Regions from separate parts of the Streptomyces sp. NBC_00873 genome, predicted to be linked through region 1. Evidence: riboswitches for the same ligand, from Rfam matches in the RefSeq annotation. Region 1 holds a riboswitch; each other region holds the start of a gene.
What was found. Region 1 has a riboswitch for thiamine pyrophosphate ahead of thiC (phosphomethylpyrimidine synthase ThiC). Riboswitches for the same ligand answer to the same signal wherever they lie in the genome.
Positions count from the first base shown of each region.

Region 2: it holds a riboswitch for thiamine pyrophosphate, as region 1 does, so the genes downstream of both, OH809_RS12800 (thiamine ABC transporter substrate binding subunit) here and thiC (phosphomethylpyrimidine synthase ThiC) in region 1, are expected to answer to the same signal.
Region 3: it holds a riboswitch for thiamine pyrophosphate, as region 1 does, so the genes downstream of both, thiO (glycine oxidase ThiO) here and thiC (phosphomethylpyrimidine synthase ThiC) in region 1, are expected to answer to the same signal.

Region 1 covers NZ_CP108803.1:4,602,350-4,609,292, forward strand. Annotated here, with positions in the region: gene OH809_RS21185 (metallophosphoesterase) at 1-776, shown strand, start outside; gene OH809_RS21190 (hypothetical protein) at 959-1,783, shown strand; gene OH809_RS21195 (DUF4241 domain-containing protein) at 2,091-3,350, opposite strand; gene thiC (phosphomethylpyrimidine synthase ThiC) at 3,487-5,277, opposite strand; TPP riboswitch at 5,270-5,403, opposite strand; gene OH809_RS21205 (YibE/F family protein) at 5,474-6,811, shown strand; gene OH809_RS21210 (SsgA family sporulation/cell division regulator) at 6,893-6,943, opposite strand, start outside.
Region 2 covers NZ_CP108803.1:2,872,260-2,879,202, reverse strand. Annotated here, with positions in the region: gene pyrH (UMP kinase) at 1-310, shown strand, start outside; gene frr (ribosome recycling factor) at 492-1,049, shown strand; gene OH809_RS12820 (phosphatidate cytidylyltransferase) at 1,049-2,134, shown strand; gene OH809_RS12815 (hypothetical protein) at 2,361-2,603, opposite strand; gene OH809_RS12810 (DUF6233 domain-containing protein) at 2,737-2,940, opposite strand; gene rlmN (23S rRNA (adenine(2503)-C(2))-methyltransferase RlmN) at 3,253-4,359, shown strand; TPP riboswitch at 4,401-4,517, shown strand; gene OH809_RS12800 (thiamine ABC transporter substrate binding subunit) at 4,591-5,712, shown strand; gene OH809_RS12795 (ABC transporter permease) at 5,829-6,943, shown strand, end outside.
Region 3 covers NZ_CP108803.1:6,722,910-6,729,852, reverse strand. Annotated here, with positions in the region: gene OH809_RS31065 (NAD(P)/FAD-dependent oxidoreductase) at 34-1,287, opposite strand; gene OH809_RS31060 (hypothetical protein) at 1,516-1,890, opposite strand; TPP riboswitch at 1,943-2,055, shown strand; gene thiO (glycine oxidase ThiO) at 2,053-3,261, shown strand; gene thiS (sulfur carrier protein ThiS) at 3,258-3,476, shown strand; gene OH809_RS31045 (thiazole synthase) at 3,479-4,273, shown strand; gene pknB (Stk1 family PASTA domain-containing Ser/Thr kinase) at 4,598-6,508, shown strand; gene OH809_RS31035 (deoxyribonuclease IV) at 6,515-6,943, shown strand, end outside.

The sequences.
Region 1 (6,943 bases):
ACGAACTCCACGCCGCCCTGGCCGAACAGGGGCTCATCGACGCGGAGGGACAGTGGACCGCGGGCAACGCCCGGCTCTGGTTCCTCGGCGACTTCACCGACCGCGGTCCGGACGGCGTCGGCGTCATCGAACTCGTCATGCGCCTGTCCGCCGAAGCCGCGGCCGCGGGCGGCTACTGCAAGGCCCTGATGGGCAACCACGAACTGCTGCTCATCGGCGCCAAGCGGTTCGGCGACACACCGGTGAACTCCGGGGCCGGCACCGCCACGTTCCAGGCCGCCTGGCTGCTCAACGGCGGCCAGAAGAACGACATGGAGCGGCTCCAGGACCACCACCTCCAGTGGATGTCCCGGCTCGACGCGGTCGTCGAGGAGGACGGGCATCTGCTGATGCACTCCGACACGACGGCGTACCTCGATTACGGCTCCACCATCGAGGACGTCAATGACACCGTGCACGCCATTCTCACGCGTAACGACGCCGACGAGTGCTGGGACCTCTTCCGCAAGCTCACCAAGCGGTTCGCCTTCCGCGACGAGGCGGGTCCGCAGGCGGTCCAGGAGCTGATGGCGGCCTACGGCGGACAGCGCATCGTCCATGGTCACAGCCCCATTCCGTATCTCCTCGGCGAGGTCGGCTCGGAGGACGGCGAGGACAGCGCCGGCCCCGTGGTGGAGGGCCCGCACGTATACGCGGACGGGCTCGCGATCGCCATGGACGGCGGCGTGACCATGGCCGGAAAGCTACTGGTCGTCCAGCTGCCGTTGCATGACTGACGGTCTTCGGGGAAGACGCATCCACGACCTGACCACGCCGACCACTGGGCCTATTTACGGAAACCCCCTGTCACCCCGTGCCGTGGGCGCTCTACCATCGGCGTATCAGTAGCAGGCTCTCCTCCGTTTCCGCCCAACTGCCCGGCCAAAGCGGGTAATCAGGCCCAACGGAGCATCGGGGGATGCACATGAACAGCGCTCCGCACCTGCTGGCCGAGGACCGACCCGAGTACGAGCGGATCCTCGGCGACGCGCTGCGTCACGCTCACGAACGACCGGATCTCGCCGGAGTCGGCGAACGGCTCAACGCGGAACAGCTGCGTACCATGGCACTGAACGCCACGGCGCTGATCACCACGGCGGCGGCCACCGAGTACGACCACTATGTGAAGGCCCGCGAAGAGCTGCGCGGACCGGCCACCGACTCCGCCCAGGGCTCGGGCCTCGGCTCCGACGCAGACGATCCGGACCGGCCGGGCGCCGGGATAGGGGCGGTCGTCACGGTCCTGGCGCCGATGCTCGCGGGCACCGCCGCACTGATCTTCCTGCTGGTCGGCTATCTGCTGAAGATGCTCAGCCGGCCCCCCTCGTTCGCCGACACCATGGTCGCCGCCGGGTGGTTCTTCGCGGCGGCGACGGCGGCCGCGATACTGGTCGCCGCCGTCGGACTGCTCATCACGGCGCTGCGCAACGGATCGACCGCGCTGCCCGCCGAGGATGCCGAGGACGAACTGCCGGAGGAGGTGGCGCGCGCAAGGGAGGCCTGGCGTCATGCGCTGCTGGAGCGCGGCATCCTGCCGTTCCTGCGCGATGCACTCGTCGATCCCACCGCAGGCGCCGCGTCGCGCACACCGCACCCGTCGGCCAACCGCATCCCGAAGATCGGCTACAGCAGACCGGACTTCACGGGGCCGGACGAGGGGCCTGCGGCGGGCCCCCGCCCGTCGTTCACGAGCCCGGACTTCACCAGCCCGGACTTCGGCGGCCCGGAACACGAACCGGACTGACCGGCCGCCGCGGCCCGGCCTGCCTCGTGAGCGGTGGGGAATCACCAGCCGGCGGCGCCACGGGCCGTGGGATCAGCACCCCTCGGCTCACCAAGAATCGTGGCCTGCAGCATGTCCGTGCCCGCCGGACAGCGCAGGTCAGGGACATCCCGCGCGAAGAGCTCTACAACGTGCGCCGTCGCCACGGGATCGTCGCCCGCCGCACCGGGCTCCAGTGGCTTCCCGTACTCCCGGTCGCACCGACAGCCGTGCGGTACGCCGTACAAAGAAGTGCACCGCTCCGGGACAGGTCTCACAGTCTCCCGGCTCAGAGCACCTTGAGGTCGGGCAGGTAGTCCACCTTCACATCCACGCAGACGACGTTCCCTGACGCCGACCGCCCCACCCAGACGGGATAGGTGCCGTCCCCACACGTCGCGAACGCCATCAGATCGGCAGCCGAGGTCTCGTCCGCCGTCCGCAGGATGTACATGGAATCGGAGAGATGCTCTCCGGCTTCCGGATCGCCCTCGATCAACGCCCGTTCGAAGAGCGTCCGCAAGGGCTCCCAGGCCGCGGCGTCGGCGAAGCAGCCGGTGGCGCCGTCCGTGCTGAATCCATACGCCTCGCCGTCCCCGAGCAGCCGGACATCGTCGTCCGTACCCAGGGCCATTTCCCAGGACACGACAAGAGCGTCACTCACCCGCAGCCGAACGACAGTTGTGTCCGTACGGGTCACCCAGCCGCCGGTCCACTCGCAGTCGTACCCGACGCTGACCCGCGCCTCTTCGAGTACGTACTCGCCGGGCGGGACGGTGACCGTAATTCTCGGCCCCTCGTCGTTTCCGGGACAGTCGACGGCCAGCAGGCCGCCGGGCACGCGGAGTGTCCCGCATGGGCTCGGCTCCAGGACCGTCATTACGGGGAAGTCACGGGTGGACATGCGCGTACCGGGCCGGAACAAGGCGTCCAGGTGGCCGGGACCGGCCGGTCGGGGAGGTCGCCATGCGTCCTCCGGCCGGCCGATGGCTCTCCCCTCGGGCGCCTCCGCGTTCCGGAACACCAGTGGCCCGGCCAGTCCCTGCTGCTCGGCGGAGAAGAGCGGCCAGTCGGCGAACCCGGGCACGGCCAACCACTGCTGCTCCTCGGTGACATCGGCCAGGGTGTCGAATCTGGAACCCGCGTCCCCCTGGGGCTCCCACGAGGTCCTTCCCCGGCGGCCCGGATGCATGCGCAGCTTCGTCCGCGCGCAGGTGCGGTCGAACTCCGGCATGTCCGGCCCGGCATAGAGCCAGCTCTCCACCTGACGGTGGAACAGCCGGTCGTCGAGGAGGCGCAGCTCCAGCCGATGTGTACGCCGGCCCTGCTCGTCGTACAGCCACACACCCGTGTAGTGGTCCTGCCAGGACACCAGACGGACCTCGACCGGCTCGTTCCGTCCTGTGATCCAGTACGCGACGGCATACGGCAATCCGGCCGAGTCCCGGTCCGTCGCCGCCTCGGGGGTCAGCGGCCTCCACAGCGCACGCGCGGCGAGATCCCACCCCTCCGCATAGGAGACCAGAACAACCGATTCCACGTCACTCACCCCTGCGTCTCCGCTTCCGGCCTGCACACGCGAGAAACGTAACGGCTCCCACCGACACCCGGCGGGTGGCCTGTGGAGCGGCCCGCGCGTCCCCCGGCGGCTTCCGGGGGGCGTGGGCCGTTCCGGTACGGCGTGCTCAGTCGGTGAGCGGGAGGTACACCCGGTTGCCCGCGGCCGCGAACTCCGCCGACTTCTTCATCATGCCCTCGGCGATCTCGGCCTCGGTCGCCGCGGGCTCGTCGCCGCCGAACTGCTCCGAGATGCTTCGGCTGATCTTCATCGAGCAGAACTTCGGGCCGCACATCGAGCAGAAGTGGGCCGTCTTCGCCGGCTCGGCCGGCAGCGTCTCGTCGTGGAACTCCCGTGCCGTGTCCGGGTCGAGTGCCAGGTTGAACTGGTCCTCCCAGCGGAACTCGAACCGCGCGTCCGACAGCGCGTCGTCCCAGTCCTGCGCCCCCGGGTGCCCCTTGGCGAGGTCCGCAGCGTGGGCCGCGATCTTGTAGGTGATGACGCCCGTCTTCACGTCGTCCCGGTTGGGCAGGCCCAGGTGCTCCTTGGGCGTGACGTAACAGAGCATCGCCGTCCCCCACCAGGCGATCATCGCCGCGCCGATGCCCGAGGTGATGTGGTCGTACGCCGGGGCGATATCGGTGGTCAGCGGGCCGAGCGTGTAGAACGGTGCCTCCTCGCAGATCTCCTGCTGGAGGTCGATGTTCTCCTTGATCTTGTGCATCGGGACATGGCCCGGGCCCTCGATCATGGTCTGGACGCCGAACCGCTTGGCGACCGAGTTGAGCTCGCCCAGCGTGCGCAGTTCGGCGAACTGCGCCTCGTCGTTGGCGTCGGCGATCGAGCCGGGGCGCAGTCCGTCGCCCAGCGAGTACGTCACGTCGTACGTCGCGAGGATCTCGCAGAGCTCCTCGAAGTTCTCGTACAGGAACGATTCCTTGTGGTGCGCCAGGCACCACGCGGCCATGATCGACCCGCCGCGGGAAACGATCCCGGTCTTGCGCCGGGCGGTGAGCGGGACATACGGCAGCCGCACGCCGGCGTGGACCGTCATGTAGTCGACGCCCTGCTCGGCCTGCTCGATCACAGTGTCCTTGTAGATCTCCCAGGTCAGCTCCTCCGCCCTGCCGTCGACCTTTTCGAGTGCCTGGTAGAGGGGCACGGTGCCGATCGGCACGGGGGAGTTGCGCAGCACCCACTCGCGGGTGGTGTGAATGTTGCGGCCGGTGGAGAGATCCATGACCGTGTCGGCGCCCCACCGCGTCGCCCAGGTCATCTTCTCGACCTCCTCCTCGATGGAGGAAGTGACCGCGGAGTTGCCGATGTTGGCGTTGACCTTCACCAGGAACCGCTTGCCGATGATCATCGGCTCGGTCTCCGGGTGGTTGACGTTGGCCGGCAGGACCGCCCGGCCGGCCGCGATCTCCTTGCGTACGACCTCGGGTTCGACGTTCTCCCGGATCGCCACGTACTCCATCTCCGGGGTGATCTCGCCCCGGCGGGCGTACACGAGCTGGGTGACGGGCTGCCCGTCGCGGCTGCGGCGCGGACGGCGCGGACGGCCGGGGAAGACGGCGTCGAGGTTACGCAGTCCGCCGCGCGGCGAGGTGTGCTTGAGCCCGTCGTCCTCGGGGCGGACGGGGCGGCCCACGTACTCCTCCGTGTCGCCGCGGGCGGTGATCCAGTTCTCCCGCAGGGGTGCAAGACCGCGCCGTACGTCGGTTTCGGTGGCGGGATCGGTGTACGGCCCCGACGTGTCGTACAGCGTCACGGTCTTGCCGTTGGTGAGGTGCACCTTTCGGACCGGCACCTGGATGTCCGGGCGCGAGCCCTGGACGTATCCCTTGTGCCAGCCGATGGACGTGCCGGCCTCGTCGCTCTGGTTCGAGGCAGGCGTGCGTGCGTCCGATGTGGTCATGAGACCTACTCCCTACGCCGGCATTACCCGGTAACAGGTTCGGCGGTCGGCGCAGCCTGTCCCGTACGGATGTACGGATATCAGCGCCCTCTCAGCCCGGTGCTCCGAGCTCCCGCGTGTGCAAAGGTGCCACCACGCTATCGCCTGTTCCGGCGTGCTGGACAGAGGGCCTGTTCCTTCTTGCGATGATCGACCGGTGACGTCCCTTCAGAGCGCCCCCGGATCGCAGAGCCATCAGCACGGGCATTCGCACAGCCACGGCCCTGCTGCGCCGGTCTCCACACATCTGCGCAAGGTCATCGCGGCCGTACTGATCCCGTTCGCCACCGCGGTCGTTGTCGGCCTGGTGGTTCTCTGGCCGGGCGGTGCGCCCGCGCACGAGCGCACCGGTGTCGGTTTCGACCGGCAGAGCCAGCAGGGCAAGGTGGTGAGCGTCGACAAGGTCGACTGCAATGACGTGAATGCCGCGCAGACGCCGGTCACGGGCGGCACCACGACGCCATCGGGGGACACGGGCGCCGGTCAGGAACCGGGGCTGTGCGGGAAGGCCACGGTCGAGGTGACGACCGGGCACGACAAGGGGCGCACGTTCGTCGAGATCGTTCAGCCCGACGCCCCTCGGCAGTTGCGCGAGGGTCAGGGCGTGATCGTGGCGTACGCCCCCGACGCACCCCATGACCTGCAGTACTCCGTGACGGATGTGAACCGGACGTTCCCGATGGCGCTGCTGGCCGGGCTCTTTGCTCTCGCAGTGGTCGTCGTCGGCAGAATGCGCGGGTTGATGGCGCTGGTCGCGCTCGCGGTGTCGTTCGCCGTACTGACCCTGTTCATCCTCCCCGCGATCCTTCAGGGGTCGAATCCGCTGCTCGTCGCGGTCGTCGGTGCCAGCGCGATCATGCTCATCGCGCTCTACATGTGTCATGGCCTGACCGCACGTACCTCGGTCGCGGTCATCGGCACGCTGATCTCATTGCTGCTGATCGGGCTGCTCGGTTCGCTCTTCATCGGCTGGGCGAGCCTGACGGGGAACACCGACGACAGCACCGGTCTGATCCACGGCCTCTACCCGCACATCGACATGAGCGGCCTGCTGCTGGCCGGCGTCATCATCGGTTCGCTCGGTGTGCTCGACGACGTGACGGTCACCCAGACGTCGGCGGTCTGGGAGCTGCACCAGGCGGACCCGACCATGGGTGCGCGAAAGCTGTACCGGGCAGGGATCAGGATCGGTCGCGACCACATCGCCTCGGTGGTCAATACGCTGGTGCTCGCCTACGCAGGCGCCGCGCTTCCCCTCCTGCTGCTGTTCTCGATCGCGCAGAGCAGCGTGGGGACGGTGGCCAACAGCGAGCTCGTGGCGGAGGAGATCGTCCGGACGCTGGTCGGCTCGATCGGACTGGTCGCCTCGGTGCCGGTGACGACGGTGCTCGCGGCAATGGTCGTCTCCGCGGACCGCACAGGGCTCGGCGCGGAAGCAGGAGCTTCGGCGCCCGTACGGGGCGGGAGGGGCCGGCGTCGCAGGGCGAGGCATTGAGCACCTCGACGCGGAGCACATATCACCCGTTCGGCAGATACGGCGTTCGATCGGCCGGTAGGCCGTCCGCGCAGTTCTTCCTCAGCCGGCGTTCTGTTCCTTGGCCAGGATCCGGCCGAGCGCCTCTTCCAG
Region 2 (6,943 bases), 1.7 Mb from region 1:
CGACACCACCGCCGCCCAGCGCGCCCTGGAGATCGACGCCGAGGGTCTGCTCATGGGCAAGAACGGGGTGGACGGGGTCTACGACTCCGACCCGAAGACCAACCCCGACGCGGTGAAGTTCGACGCGCTGGAGTACAGCGAGGTGCTCGCCCGCGATCTCAAGATTGCCGACGCCACCGCCATCACGCTCTGCCGTGACAACCAGCTGCCGATCCTCGTCTTCGAGCTGACCGCGGCCGGCAATATCGCCCGCGCCGTCAAGGGTGAGAAGATCGGCACGCTCGTGAGCGACCAGGGCACCCGGGCCTGACAACCGGGGGGCCGCCCGGGGGAATCCCCCGACGGCCCCGGGGCCGACCGGGGACACCCGGGGGACGGTCCCGAAGGATGGACAACGGCCTGCCGGTCGGACACCGTGCAGGTGAGGACGCGACGCAGGACCCGCCGGGCCCGAGCACGCCGGGCCCACTCAAGACACGCAGGAGCACGTGGTGATCGAAGAAACCCTCCTCGAGGCCGAGGAGAAGATGGAGAAGGCCGTCGTCGTCGCGAAGGAGGACTTCGCCGCGATCCGTACCGGCCGTGCGCACCCGGCGATGTTCAACAAGATCGTCGCCGACTACTACGGCGCGCTGACCCCGATCAACCAGCTCGCCTCGTTCTCGGTGCCCGAGCCGCGCATGGCCGTCGTGACGCCGTTCGACAAGAGCGCGCTGCGCAACATCGAGCAGGCCATCCGCGACTCGGATCTCGGCGTCAACCCGAGCAACGACGGCAATATCATCCGGGTGACCTTCCCGGACCTCACCGAGGAGCGTCGGCGCGACTACATCAAGGTCGCGAAGGCGAAGGCCGAGGACTCCAAGATCTCCATCCGGGCCGTGCGCCGCAAGGCCAAGGAGACCCTGGACAAGCTGGTCAAGGACAAGGAGTCCGGCGAGGACGAGGTGCGTCGCGCCGAGAAGGAACTCGACGACACCACTGCGAAGTACGTCGCGCAGGTCGACGAGCTGCTCAAGCACAAGGAAGCCGAGCTGCTCGAAGTCTGATGAACGACTCTTCCTGGGGCGCCCCGCAGGGAGCCGGCTACGGGAGTACGCCCGAGATGAGGGCTGCCCCGGCAGGTCCTGTACACGATGTGCATGACGCCCAGCAGACTCGGCCCATGCCCATCGTGCCGGACGTTCCCGATGCAGGTAGAGACGCTGACGACCGTGATGACCGGTACGGGGGAGCCGTCGGCCGGCGCGGCGGTCCCCCGTACCGTGACGAGAAGCCGCAGGAGCCCATGTCCACCGCGCCGCCGCCCCCGCAGAAGAAACGTGCGGGCCGTGACCTGCGAGCCGCCATAGGGGTCGGTGTGGGGCTCGGGGCCGTCATCGCCGCCTCGCTCTTCATCGTGAAGGCCGTCTTCATCGGCGTGATAGCGATCGCCGTCGTCGTCGGCCTCTGGGAGCTCACCTCCCGGCTGCAGGAGCGCAAGGGCATCAAGGCACCGCTCGTACCGCTCGCGATCGGCGGCGCGGCGATGATCGTGGCCGGCTATGTGCGCGGAGCCGAGGGCGCCTGGGTCGCCATGGCCCTGACCGCCCTGGCGGTGCTCGTCTGGCGGATGACCGAGCCGCCCGAGGGGTACCTCAAGGACGTCACGGCCGGTGTTTTCGCCGCGTTCTACGTACCCTTCCTGGCCACCTTCGTCGCGATGCTGCTGAGCGCCGACGACGGGCCGCAGCGGGTCCTCACCTTCCTCCTGCTGACCGTCGTCAGCGACACGGGCGCGTACGCGGTCGGCTGGCGCTTCGGGAAGCACAAGCTCGCGCCACGGATCAGCCCCGGGAAGACCCGCGAGGGACTGTTCGGAGCGGTCGCCTTCGCGATGGTCGCCGGTGCGCTGTGCATGCAGTTCCTGATCGACGACGGCACCTGGTGGCAGGGGCTGCTGCTCGGCCTGGCGGTCGCTGCCAGCGCCACTCTGGGCGACCTGGGCGAGTCCATGATCAAGCGGGATCTCGGGATCAAGGACATGGGCACGCTGCTCCCCGGTCACGGCGGGATCATGGACCGACTGGACTCGCTGCTGCCGACCGCTCCGGTGGTCTGGCTCCTGCTGGTGCTTTTCGTCGGCTCCAGCTGAGAAGCCGGGCCGGCGCCCAGCCTGACCTGCGTTTTTATGAGTGAGGGTCCGTGATCCACAGGATGGCGGGCCCTCACTCCTCTGTCTGCGCGATGAGCCGGACTCGGCAGGCGCAGGCTTCCGCGGGGTGATGTCGAACGATGCGAGGGGCCGCGGTCCGAGGTACGGGAAGGCGTGCAGCCGGAGTTGTGTCTCCGTCGTCGCCCGAGACGCCGGGGGACAGCCCTTAGGCCGCGCCGTATTCGTGCGGTCTCCCGCCCTGCCACTTCACCCACCGGGGGTCGTCCAGCACGTCATCGGCGTCCGGCAGTCCGGCGCGGCGCAGGAACTCGACCACGTCGGCGTCGCTGTGAGCGAGGCCCGCGGTCTGAGCGCGGATCGTGACCCGACGGCCACCCGCTCCCGCTGCTCGGTGCACGGTGATCGGTACGTCACACGTGTCCTCGGGGTCCGACAGCTCGTGGCTCAAAGCACTCCTGGCTCTCTTGGCTTTCTGTCAGGCCGGCGCTACGGGCAAGCCGCGATGCCGTCCTCTGTAAGGCCGACCGGCAATTGGAGGGGCGGCGTCACGGGGCTGGGGCACGCACCTCGCGGCGTTGTCGTCAATCACCTTGGCTCCGCCATGGCCCAATCCTCCGCCTTGCGATGCACGCACCCCAGCCCCGCTCCTTCACCCACCCCCCATTGCCGGTCGGCCTAAGTGCGCGCAGGGCCTGATCGCGCCGCGTCGTCCGCGTTCTCTGTCCGCTCATGCCACAGTCGCCCGTGCGGACGGCGTCGGTCTGGGGCGCGCCACCCGCGTTCATCCGGCTCGGCGGTGGTGCGATCTGTTCGCCCGGCCGACACGCCTGCCACTCGCGCACGATGCGCAGGTCACTGGACGAGAGAGATTTTCGGACACATATTCGATTCTAAGTGGCGGTGGGCTGCTGTGCGCACCACGTGCGTGTCGTGCGATCGGTCACGGTCCGCGGGCGCGGCCGGGCCGTCTGTGGGCCGTCGGGGCCGCCAATGGCGACCGGCAAGGAGCACCGTCGACCGGGCGCGGTCGCACCCTGTCCCGCCTGAGCCGGCGACGACTGCTGGCACCACGGCGTGTCTGCGACACTGGAGAAACCATGCCTAAGCCCGGAGAACTCACTTTCGTCGCGCCCCGCGGAGCCAAGAAGCCGCCGCGGCACCTCGCCGACCTCACGCCCGCCGAGCGCAAGGAAGCCATCGCCGCGATCGGCGAGAAGCCGTTCCGCGCGCAGCAGCTGTCACAGCACTACTTCGCGCGGTACGCGCACGACCCGGCCGAGTGGACCAACATCCCGGCCGGTTCACGGGACAAGCTCGCCGAGGCGATGTTCCCCGACCTGATGTCCGTGGTCCGGCACATCAGCTGCGACGACGACACCACCCGTAAGACGCTGTGGAAGCTGCACGACGGGACGCTGGTCGAGTCCGTCCTGATGCGCTACCCGGAGCGGGTGACGATGTGCATCTCGTCGCAGGCCGGATGCGGGATGAACTGCCCGTTCTGCGCGACGGGGCAGGCCGGTCTGGACCGCAACCTGTCGACCGCCGAGATCGTCCACCAGATCGTGGACGGCATGCGGGCGTTGCGTGACGGGGAGGTTCCGGGCGGGCCCGCGCGGCTCTCCAACATCGTCTTCATGGGCATGGGCGAGCCGCTCGCCAACTACAAGAGGGTGGTTGGCGCGATTCGCCGGCTGACCGACCCGGAGCCGGACGGTCTCGGTCTTTCGCAGCGCGGCATCACCGTCTCCACCGTGGGCCTGGTGCCGGCCATGCTGCGCTTTGCCGACGAGGGCTTCAAGTGCCGCCTCGCCGTCTCGCTGCACGCGCCGGACGACGAGCTGCGGGACACGCTCGTGCCGGTGAACACGCGCTGGAAGGTACGCGAGGTGCTGGACGCGGCGTGGGAGTACGCGGAGAAGTCCGGCCGTCGGATCTCCATCGAGTACGCGCTGATCCGCGACATCAACGACCAGGCCTGGCGCGGTGACCTGCTCGGCCGACTCCTCAAAGGCAAGCGCGTCCATGTCAACCTGATCCCGCTCAACCCGACGCCCGGCTCGAAGTGGACCGCTTCCCGGCCCGAGGACGAGAAGGCGTTCGTCGATGCGATCGCCTCCCACGGAGTGCCCGTGACCGTGCGGGACACCCGCGGCCAGGAGATCGACGGGGCCTGCGGGCAGCTGGCGGCATCCGAGCGCTGAGGCCGAAAGGGCCCGTGTAACCTGGGCCCGAAATCAACTTCATATTCCGACAGGGGAGCGCCACAGCGCTGAGAGTGCGGCACCGAGGACAGGTTGGCCGCAGACCCTCTGAACCTCGCCCGGGTCATTCCGGGTAGGAAGTTCGGTCATCAACTCATGCTGTTGCGCCCTGCCCGCTTCTCCAAGGGCAGGGCCGCGTCTCTTCCTGGTCAAACCCAGGAGGAATTCATAATGAGCACCACCCGCACCACGCGCGGGACCAAGCAGCTCGCGGCGACGGCCCTCGCCGCCGCGCTCGGCGTCACGGCACTGGCCGGCTGCGGCAGTTCCGACGACTCGGCGTCAGGGGCCGGTGACACGAAGGGCTCCGGCTCCAAGACCGTGACCCTTGTCAGCCACGACTCGTTCAACGCCTCCAAGGACGTGCTGAAGGCGTTCACGCAGGAGACCGGCTACACGGTCAAGGTGCTGAAGAGCGGTGACGCAGGCGCTGCCCTCAACCAGGAGATCCTGACCAAGGGCTCCCCGCGAGGTGATGTGTTCTTCGGCGTCGACAACACGCTGCTCTCCCGGGCCCTCGACAACGGACTGTTCACCCCGTACGAGGCGAAGGGCATCGACCGGGTCGCGGCAGACGCCCAGCTGGACGCGGCCAAGCACCGGGTCACTCCGATCGACACCGGCGACATCTGCATCAACTACGACAAGAAGTACTTCGCCGACAAGAAGCTCGCGCCGCCGAAGACCTTCGACGACCTGGCGAAGCCCGCGTACAAGAACCTTCTCGTCACCGAGAACGCCGCGACCTCGTCGCCCGGTCTCGGCTTCCTCCTCGGCACCGTCGCCACCTACGGCGAGAGCGGATACCAGGACTACTGGAAGAAGCTGAAGAGCAACGGCGTGAAGGTGGTCGACGGCTGGGAGCAGGCGTACAACGAGGAGTTCTCCGGGTCCGCGGGCGGCACGAAGGCCAAGGCGGACCGGCCGCTCGTCGTCTCGTACGCCTCCAGCCCGCCGGTCGAGGTGCTCTACGCGAAGCCGCAGCCGAGCGAGGCTCCGACCGGTGTCGCGACAGGGACGTGCTTCCGTCAGATCGAGTTCGCCGGTCTGCTGAACGGCGCGAAGAACGAGGCGGGCGGCAAGGCGCTGCTGGACTTCCTGATCAGCAAGAAGTTCCAGGAGGACATGCCGCTCAACATGTTCGTGAACCCCGTCACCAAGGACGCGAAGCTGCCGGAGCTCTTCACGGAGTTCGGCGCTACGGTCGACAGGCCCACCACCGTGGCCCCGGACGCCATCGCCAAGAACCGTGAGCAGTGGGTCCAGTCGTGGTCCTCGCTCGTAGTGAAGTAGCGAAGAGTCCCGTACGCGGTCCGGGCGCGGGCGGGAAGGGTTCGCGCGCCCGGTCCGGGCTCGCGGATCCCCGGCGCGCGGGGGCGTGGCGGGGGAGCGTGGTGCGGCTCGGTCTGATGGCCGTGCCCGTCACGTTCTTCGCGCTGTTCTTCGCCTACCCCGTCGTCGCGATCGTCGGCCGCGGGCTGAAGGCCGACGGCGCCTGGCAGTTCGGCCGGATCGGCGAGGTGCTGACCCGGCCGGACATCCTCGACGTCCTCTGGTTCACTACCTGGCAGGCCCTCGCGTCGACCGCGCTGACCCTGTTGATCGCGCTGCCCGGTGCGTATGTCTTCGCCCGCTTCGACTTCCCCTGCAAGCAGGTGCTGCGGGCGGTCGTCACCGTGCCGTTCGTCCTGCCGACCGTTGTCGTGGGGACGGCCTTCCTGGCGCTGCTGGGGCGCGGCGGTTTCCTCGACGAACTGGCGGGCGTGCGTCTCGACACCACGGTGTGGGCGATCCTGCTCGCCCATGTCTTCTTCAACTACGCGGTCGTCGTGCGGACCGTCGGCGGACTGTGGTCGCAGCTCGACCCGCGGCAGGAGGAGGCAGCCCGGGTGCTGGGCGCCGGGCGGTTCGCGGCGTGGCGGCGGGTCACTCTGCCGGCCCTCGCGCCCGCGGTGGCCGCCGCTGGGCTGATGGTCTTCCTCTTCACGTTCACCTCCTTCGGGGTCGTACAGATCCTCGGCGGTCCGGCCTACTCCACGCTGGAGGTCGAGATCTACCGGCAGACCGCCCAGCTCCTCGACCTTTCGACAGCCGCCGTGCTGACGCTGGTTCAGTTCGCCGCGGTCGGCGCGATCCTGGCCGTGCACGCGTGGACCGTGCGGCGCAGGGAAACGGCGCTGAAGCTGGTCGATCCGGCGCAGACCTCCCGCAGGCCGCGCGGCACCGGGCAGTGGGCGCTGCTCGGCGGGGTCCTGCTGACGGTGCTGGTGTTGATCCTGCTGCCGCTCGGTGTGCTCGTGGAACGTTCGCTGGACACCCCCGGCGGCTACGGCTTCGGCTACTACCGCGCCCTGCAGTCCGCGGAGGCGAGCGGCAGCACGTTCCTGGTCGCACCTCTCGAAGCGATCGGGAACTCAATGCAGTACGCGCTGGTCGCGACTGTGATCGCGCTGATCGTCGGCGGGCTGGCGGCGGCCGCGCTGACGCTCCCCCAGCCTCGAACGGACTCGGCCGGGGGGACCCC
Region 3 (6,943 bases), 2.1 Mb from region 1:
CATAGCGGACGTCAACGTTCGTTGCCCGTACGCCTACTGACGAGTCGCCGACTTCAGCGGTACGGACGGGTCACCGGCCCGCTCCGGATCGAGCCGCACCCCCGCCTCGATGAGCTTGCGCCCCTGCGCCAGATCGCGCGGCCGGCCCACGGCGAGGACCGCGACCAGGACGCCGTCGCGCAGCCAGCACACCGACCAGGCGGGGTTGGCGGGATCGCCGCGCCACAGCAGGGTGTCGGCGCTCCCGTGGTGACCCGCGTACTGCACGAACCGGTCGAACTGCTCGGACCAGAAGTACGGCACGGGGTCGTACGTCAGCGGCGCGGGGTCACCGTCGGCAGCGGCGCCGATGATGTTGGCGGCGGCGGTCCGCGGGCCCTGGAGGGCGTTGTCCCAGTGGTGGACGAGAAGGCGTTCGCCGTACCGGGCGGAGGGGAACGAGGCGCAGTCACCGACCGCGTACACATCGGGGAGCGAGGCGTGCAGCGCCCCGTCGGCGGTCACCGATCCGTCGGGGCCGAGCGCGATGCCGGAGCCGGCCAGCCAGCCGGTGGCGGGCCGTGCGCCGATTCCGACGACGACCGCTCCGGCCGGGATCGTGCGGCCGTCCGCGAGGATCACCCGGCCGGGTTCGATGCGGGCGACCCGGGCTCCGGTGAGGAGTTCGGCGCCGCTCTCGGCGTACCAGGCGGTCATCGGGGCGGCGACCTCGGCGGGCATGGCGCCCGCGAGGGGCCGGTCGGCGGCCTCGACGACGGTGACCTCGCAGCCCGCGGCGCGGGCCGCGGTGGCGAACTCGGCGCCGATCCAGCCCGCGCCGACGACCACGACGCCGTGCTGCTCGTCGAGGACGGGGCGCAGCCGCGCCGCGTCGTCGAGGGTGCGCAGCAGATGGACGCCGGGAACGCCCTCGGCGCCGGGCAGGACGACCGGTTCGGCGCCGGTCGCGATCACCAGCACGTCGTAGGGCACGGGTCCCGACGGGGTGTCCAGCTCATGCGCGCCGGGGCGCACACCGGTGACTTCGCGGCCCAGTTGCAGATCGATGTCCAGTGCATCGAAATCGACGTCGAAGGCGGAGTCCTCGGCCTTGCCGAGCAGCACCCCTTTGGACAGCGGCGGCCGGTCGTAGGGCTGGTGGGGTTCGGCGCCGATCAGGGTGACCGGGCCGGTGAAGCCCTGTTCCCGCAGGGCCACCGCGGTCTGCACACCGGCCATGCCCGCACCGACGATGACGATACGGCGCTCGGTCCGCCGGTCCGGCTGCTCAGTCTGCTGCTCGCTCACCTGTCCACCCTAGACCGACCGGCGATTGAGGGGGGCGGCGTCACGGGGCTGGGGCACGCACCTCGCGGCGTTGTCGTCCATCACCATGTTCCCTAAGCTCTCGGCTTCGCTCGAGCAGGGGAGGCCCCATTCGCCATGGCTCAATCCTCCGCCTTGCGATGCACGCACCCCAGCCCCTGCTTCACCCACCCCCCAATTGCCGGTCGGCCTTAAACACCTGACGGTCCGTCAGCTAGACAGTTCCTCGACCACGCTCGTCCCGCTGCCCTCCTGCGACTCCCACTCCCACCGCTCGTCCAGCCGTACGCGGCCGTCCGCGAGGTCGACGACGGTGGAGAGGCAGTGTCCGGAGGATGTCGTTCCGTCCTGCTTCAACTGGACGGAGGGGGCACCTCCCATGCCTTTGAGGCCATGGGGGAGGAAGTCGAGTCGATCGGCGGTCCTGGTGCCGACGAGATGGCCCCGGACCACGTCGCCGCCCGCGTACTCGGCCCAGATCCGGCCGTCCTCCTCGTGGTACGTGAAGCGGGTACGGGTGCCGACCTGGCCCGGCGCCTGGTCGGCGACCGGCGAGAGGACGAGTCCGTCGAGCGAACGGGCCACGATGGCTGCTCCCTTACAGGGGCCGGGGGGACGGGGTCTAGGGTGGCCACCGTAAGACACTCGCGGGAGCCCGGACGCACCGGGCTGAGAGGGAGGCTGAGCGGCCTCCGACCGTACGAACCTGATCCGGGTCATGCCGGCGAAGGGAGGGGCTGGACGCCCATGCGTTCTTCCGGGAACACATCCGTATGCGCACAAGGATCCGACGTCCTCGTCATCGGGGGCGGGATCATCGGTCTGGTGACCGCCTGGCGGGCTGCGCAGCGCGGTCTGCGCACCGCGGTCGTCGACCCCGAACCGGGCGGCGGGGCCGCCCAGGTCGCGGCCGGGATGCTCGCCGCCGTCACCGAACTCCACTACGGCGAGCAGATGCTGCTCGGCCTCAATGTCGCGTCCGCCGCGCGCTACCCGGCCTTCGCGGCCGAACTGGAGGCGGCGAGCGGCCAGGACATCGGCTTCCGCGCCTGCGGCACCCTGGCGGTCGCCCTGGACTCCGACGACCGCGCCCATCTGCGGGAGCTGCATCTGCTGCAGCAGCGTTCGGGGTTGGAGTCGGAGTGGCTCACCGGCCGTGAGTGCCGCCGGCTGGAGCCCATGCTGGCGCCGGGCGTGCGCGGCGGTCTGCGGGTCGACGGCGACCACCAGGTCGATCCCCGCCGACTGGCCGCCGCTCTGCTGACGGCCTGCGAACGGGCCGGGGTGGTCTTCCACCGCGACTGGGTGGAACGCCTCAGGGTGGCACGGGACCGGGCCGCCGGAGCCGTACTCGCGGCCGGTACGGAGCTGGCCGCCGACCAGGTCGTACTCGCCGCGGGCAGCCTCAGCGGGCGGCTCGCCGGGCTGCCGGACGAGGTCGTTCCCCCGGTGCGGCCCGTGAAGGGACAGGTGCTCCGGCTGACCGTGCCCGCCGCTTACGCACCGTTCCTCACCCGCACCGTGCGGGCCGTGGTCCGGGGCAGCCACGTCTATCTCGTCCCGCGCGAGAACGGCGAGCTCGTCGTCGGCGCGACCAGCGAGGAGATGGGCTGGGACACCACCGTCACGGCGGGCGGGGTGTACGAGCTGCTGCGCGACGCCCACGAGCTGGTGCCCGGCATCACCGAACTGCCGCTCACCGAGACCCGGGCCGGCCTTCGCCCCGCCTCCCCCGACAACGCCCCGCTGCTCGGCCCCACCACCCTGCCAGGCCTCCACCTCGCCACCGGCCACCACCGCAACGGCGTGCTGCTCACCCCCGTCACCGGTGACGCCATGGCCGAGCTGCTGACCACCGGCGAGCTGCCCCCCGTGGCCCACCCCTTCGCCCCGGAACGATTCGCACCCGCCCCCGTACCGCCCTCCGCCTCCGTACGTCAGGAGCAGCCCGCATGACCGACTCCCTTCCGCTCACCGTCTCCGTGAACGGCGATCCTCGTCCGATCGCCGCGGGCACCACCCTGGAGACCCTTGTGGCGACTCTGACGGCGGCGCCCTCCGGGGTCGCCGCGGCCCTCAACGAGACCGTCGTCCCGCGCAGCCGCTGGTCGGCCGCCGCCCTCGCCGACGGCGACCGGATCGAAGTCCTCACCGCGGTCCAGGGAGGCTGACCATGTCCGACGATCTCTTCACCCTCGGCGGCACCACGTTCGGCTCCCGGCTGATCATGGGAACGGGAGGGGCGCCCAGCCTCGACGTGCTCGAACGCTCCCTGACAGCGTCCGGCACCGAGCTGACCACCGTCGCGATGCGCCGCCTCGACCCGACCGTGCAGGGCTCGGTCCTCTCCGTCCTCGAACGCCTCTCGATCCGCGTCCTGCCGAACACGGCGGGCTGCTTCACCGCGGGCGAGGCCGTGCTGACCGCCCGGCTGGCCCGCGAGGCGCTGAGCACCGACTGGATCAAGCTGGAGGTCGTGGCCGACGAGCGGACTCTGCTGCCCGACCCGGTCGAGCTGCTGGACGCCGCGGAGATCCTCGTGGACGACGGGTTCACCGTCCTGCCGTACACCAGCGACGACCCGGTGCTCGCCCGGAAACTGGAGGACGTGGGATGCGCGGCGATCATGCCGCTCGGCTCCCCCATCGGCTCCGGGCTGGGCATCCGCAATCCGCACAACTTCCAGCTGATCGTCGAGCAGGCCCGGGTGCCGGTCATTCTCGACGCGGGCGCCGGGACCGCATCGGACGCGGCCCTCGCGATGGAGCTGGGGTGCGCGGCGGTGATGCTGGCGTCGGCGGTGACCCGGGCGCAGGAGCCCGAGCTGATGGCGGCGGCGATGCGGCACGCGGTGGACGGCGGGCGGCTGGCGTACCGCGCGGGCCGGATCCCGCGGCGCCACTTCGCCGAGGCCTCCTCACCGGTGGAGGGCCGGGCGGTGCTGGACCCGGAGCGGCCGGCGTTCTGAGCGCGCGTCCCCGGGTCCGTACGCTGCTGAGACCGACCGGCAATGGGGGGGGTGGGTGAAGGAGCGGGGCTGGGGTGCGTGCATCGCAAGGCGGAGGATTGAGCCATGGCGAATGGGGCCTCCCCTGCTCGAGCGAAGCCGAGAGCTTAGGGAACATGGTGATGGACGACAACACCGCGAGGTACGCGCCCCAGCCCCGTGACGCCGCCCCCCAATCGCCGGTCGGTCTGAAGTGCATGTCCCTGTCACGGCTCGGCTGCAGTACGGCCCCGGGATCGCCCCGGCCCGTCGGTCGTGTCCGCGGTGGCTCGTAGACTCGCTTGCGTGGATACGACCCTCCAGGACCCTCTTGTCGGGCAGCTGCTCGACGGCCGCTACCGCGTCGATGCCCGCATCGCCGTGGGCGGCATGGCCACGGTCTACCGGGCCGTGGACACCCGGCTCGACCGGGTGCTCGCCCTCAAGGTGATGCACCCGGCGCTCGCCACGGACGCCTCGTTCGTCGAGCGCTTCATCCGCGAGGCCAAGTCGGTGGCCAGGCTCGCCCACGCCAATGTGGTCGCGGTCTTCGACCAGGGTGCCCAGGGGGCGTACGTCTACCTGGCGATGGAGTACGTCGCGGGCTGCACGCTGCGCGACGTCCTGCGTGAGCGCGGCGCCCTGCAGCCGCGGGCCGCCCTGGACATCCTGGAGCCGGTCCTCGCCGCACTCGGTGCCGCGCACCGGGCGGGGTTCGTGCACCGCGACATGAAGCCGGAGAACGTCCTGATAGGGGACGACGGCCGGGTGAAGGTCGCGGATTTCGGTCTCGTACGGGCTGTGGGCGCCGTCACGAACACCACCGGATCCGTCCTGGGCACCGTCTCCTACCTCGCCCCCGAGCAGATCGAGCACGGCACGGCGGACACCCGCGCCGATGTGTACGCCTGCGGTGTCGTGCTGTACGAGATGCTGACGGGCGCCAAGCCGCACACCGGCGACTCCCCCGCCCAGGTCATCTACCAGCACCTCAACGAGGACGTCCCGGCCCCCTCGGCCGTCGTCCCCGGGCTCGCGGTCGAGCTGGACCACCTGGTCGCGAGCGCCACCGCCCGTAACCCCGAGGTCCGCCCGTTCGACGCGGTGGCCCTGCTGGCCGAGGCCCGCACCGCGCGCGCCGCGCTCACCGACGAACAACTGGACGCCGTACCACCGCAGGCCCTCGCCGAGGTGCACGACGTCGCCGAGGACCGCACGAGTGTGATCCCCCGGGTGCTCCCGGACGGTCAGGGCACCGCCCATCACACCAGTCGGCTGGAGATGCCCCCGCCGCTGCCGCCCGAGCAGGACCGGCAGGCCCGACGCGGGCCGCGGCGCGGAATGCTTGCCGCGATCGTCGCCGCGCTGCTGGTGCTCGGGGCCGGTGCCGGTGTCTGGTACATCAACTCGGGACAGTTCACCCGGGTCCCCTCCCTGCTCGGCCAGACCGAGAAGGCGGCCGGGCAGCGGCTCTCGGACTCCGGGCTGGAGCTGAAGAGCGTCAACCGGGCCTACAGCGACAGCGTCGAGCGCGGCAGGGTCATCGCCAGCGATCCGAAGTCCGGCGCCCGGATCCGGGGCAACGGTTCGGTGACGATCACCGTGTCGCGCGGCCCGGAGATCGTGAAGGTGCCCGCCGTCGAGGGCATCGCGCTGGCCGAGGCCAGGCAGACGCTGAAGAAGAGCGGGCTGGTGCCCGGCATGGTCACCAAGGAGTTCAGCGGGGAGTTCGACCGGGGCGACGTGATCCGTACGGATCCCGGAGCGGGCGCCGAGCGCCACCCCGACTCCGCGGTCGCCCTGGTCGTCAGCAAGGGCAGCCCGGTCGACGTCCCCGATGTCACCGGACTGTCGGTCCAGGACGCCACCGCCGCGCTGGACGATGAAGGGCTGAAGGCCGAGGTACTGCCCGGCCGCGTCAACTCTCCCGAGGTCGAGGGCGACATCGCGCACCAGTCCCCGGGCCAGGGTGCCCAGGTCGCCGAGGGCGACACCATCACGCTCACGGTCTCCAAGGGCCCGCGGATGATCGACGTACCGGACGTCACCGGCAAGGACGCCGACGAGGCGACGAGGCTGCTGAAGGACGCGGGCTTCGAGGTCAAGGTCGACCGCCCGTTCCTCTCCTTCAGCGACAAGATCGCCAGTCAGTCCGTGGACGGCGGCGAACAGGCCCCCGAGGGCAGCACCATCACCATCAAGACCAAGGGGCTCTAGATCCATATGCGCAACCCCGTCGGCGGCCATATCCCCGTGGCCGGCGGCCTCGCCAAAGTCGGTCTGCCCTACGCCCGCGAGATGGGGGCGGAGGCCGTCCAGGTCTTCGTCGCCAATCCGCGCGGCTGGGCCACACCCACCGGGAACCCGGCGCAGGACGAACAGTTCCGCGCCGAGTGTGCAGCCGAGTCGATACCGGCATACGTCCACGCCCCGTACCTGATCAATTTCGGCTCGCACACCGAGGCCACCGTGGAGAAGTCCGTGGACTCGCTGCGCCACTCCCTGCGCCGGGCCCGTGAGATCGGCGCCCTCGGCGTCGTGGTGCACACCGGCTCGGCGACCGGCGGCCGGCCGCGCGCGGAGGCCCTGGCGCAGGTACGGACGCACATGAGGCCGCTCCTCGACGAGCTGACCCATGACGACGACCCCTAT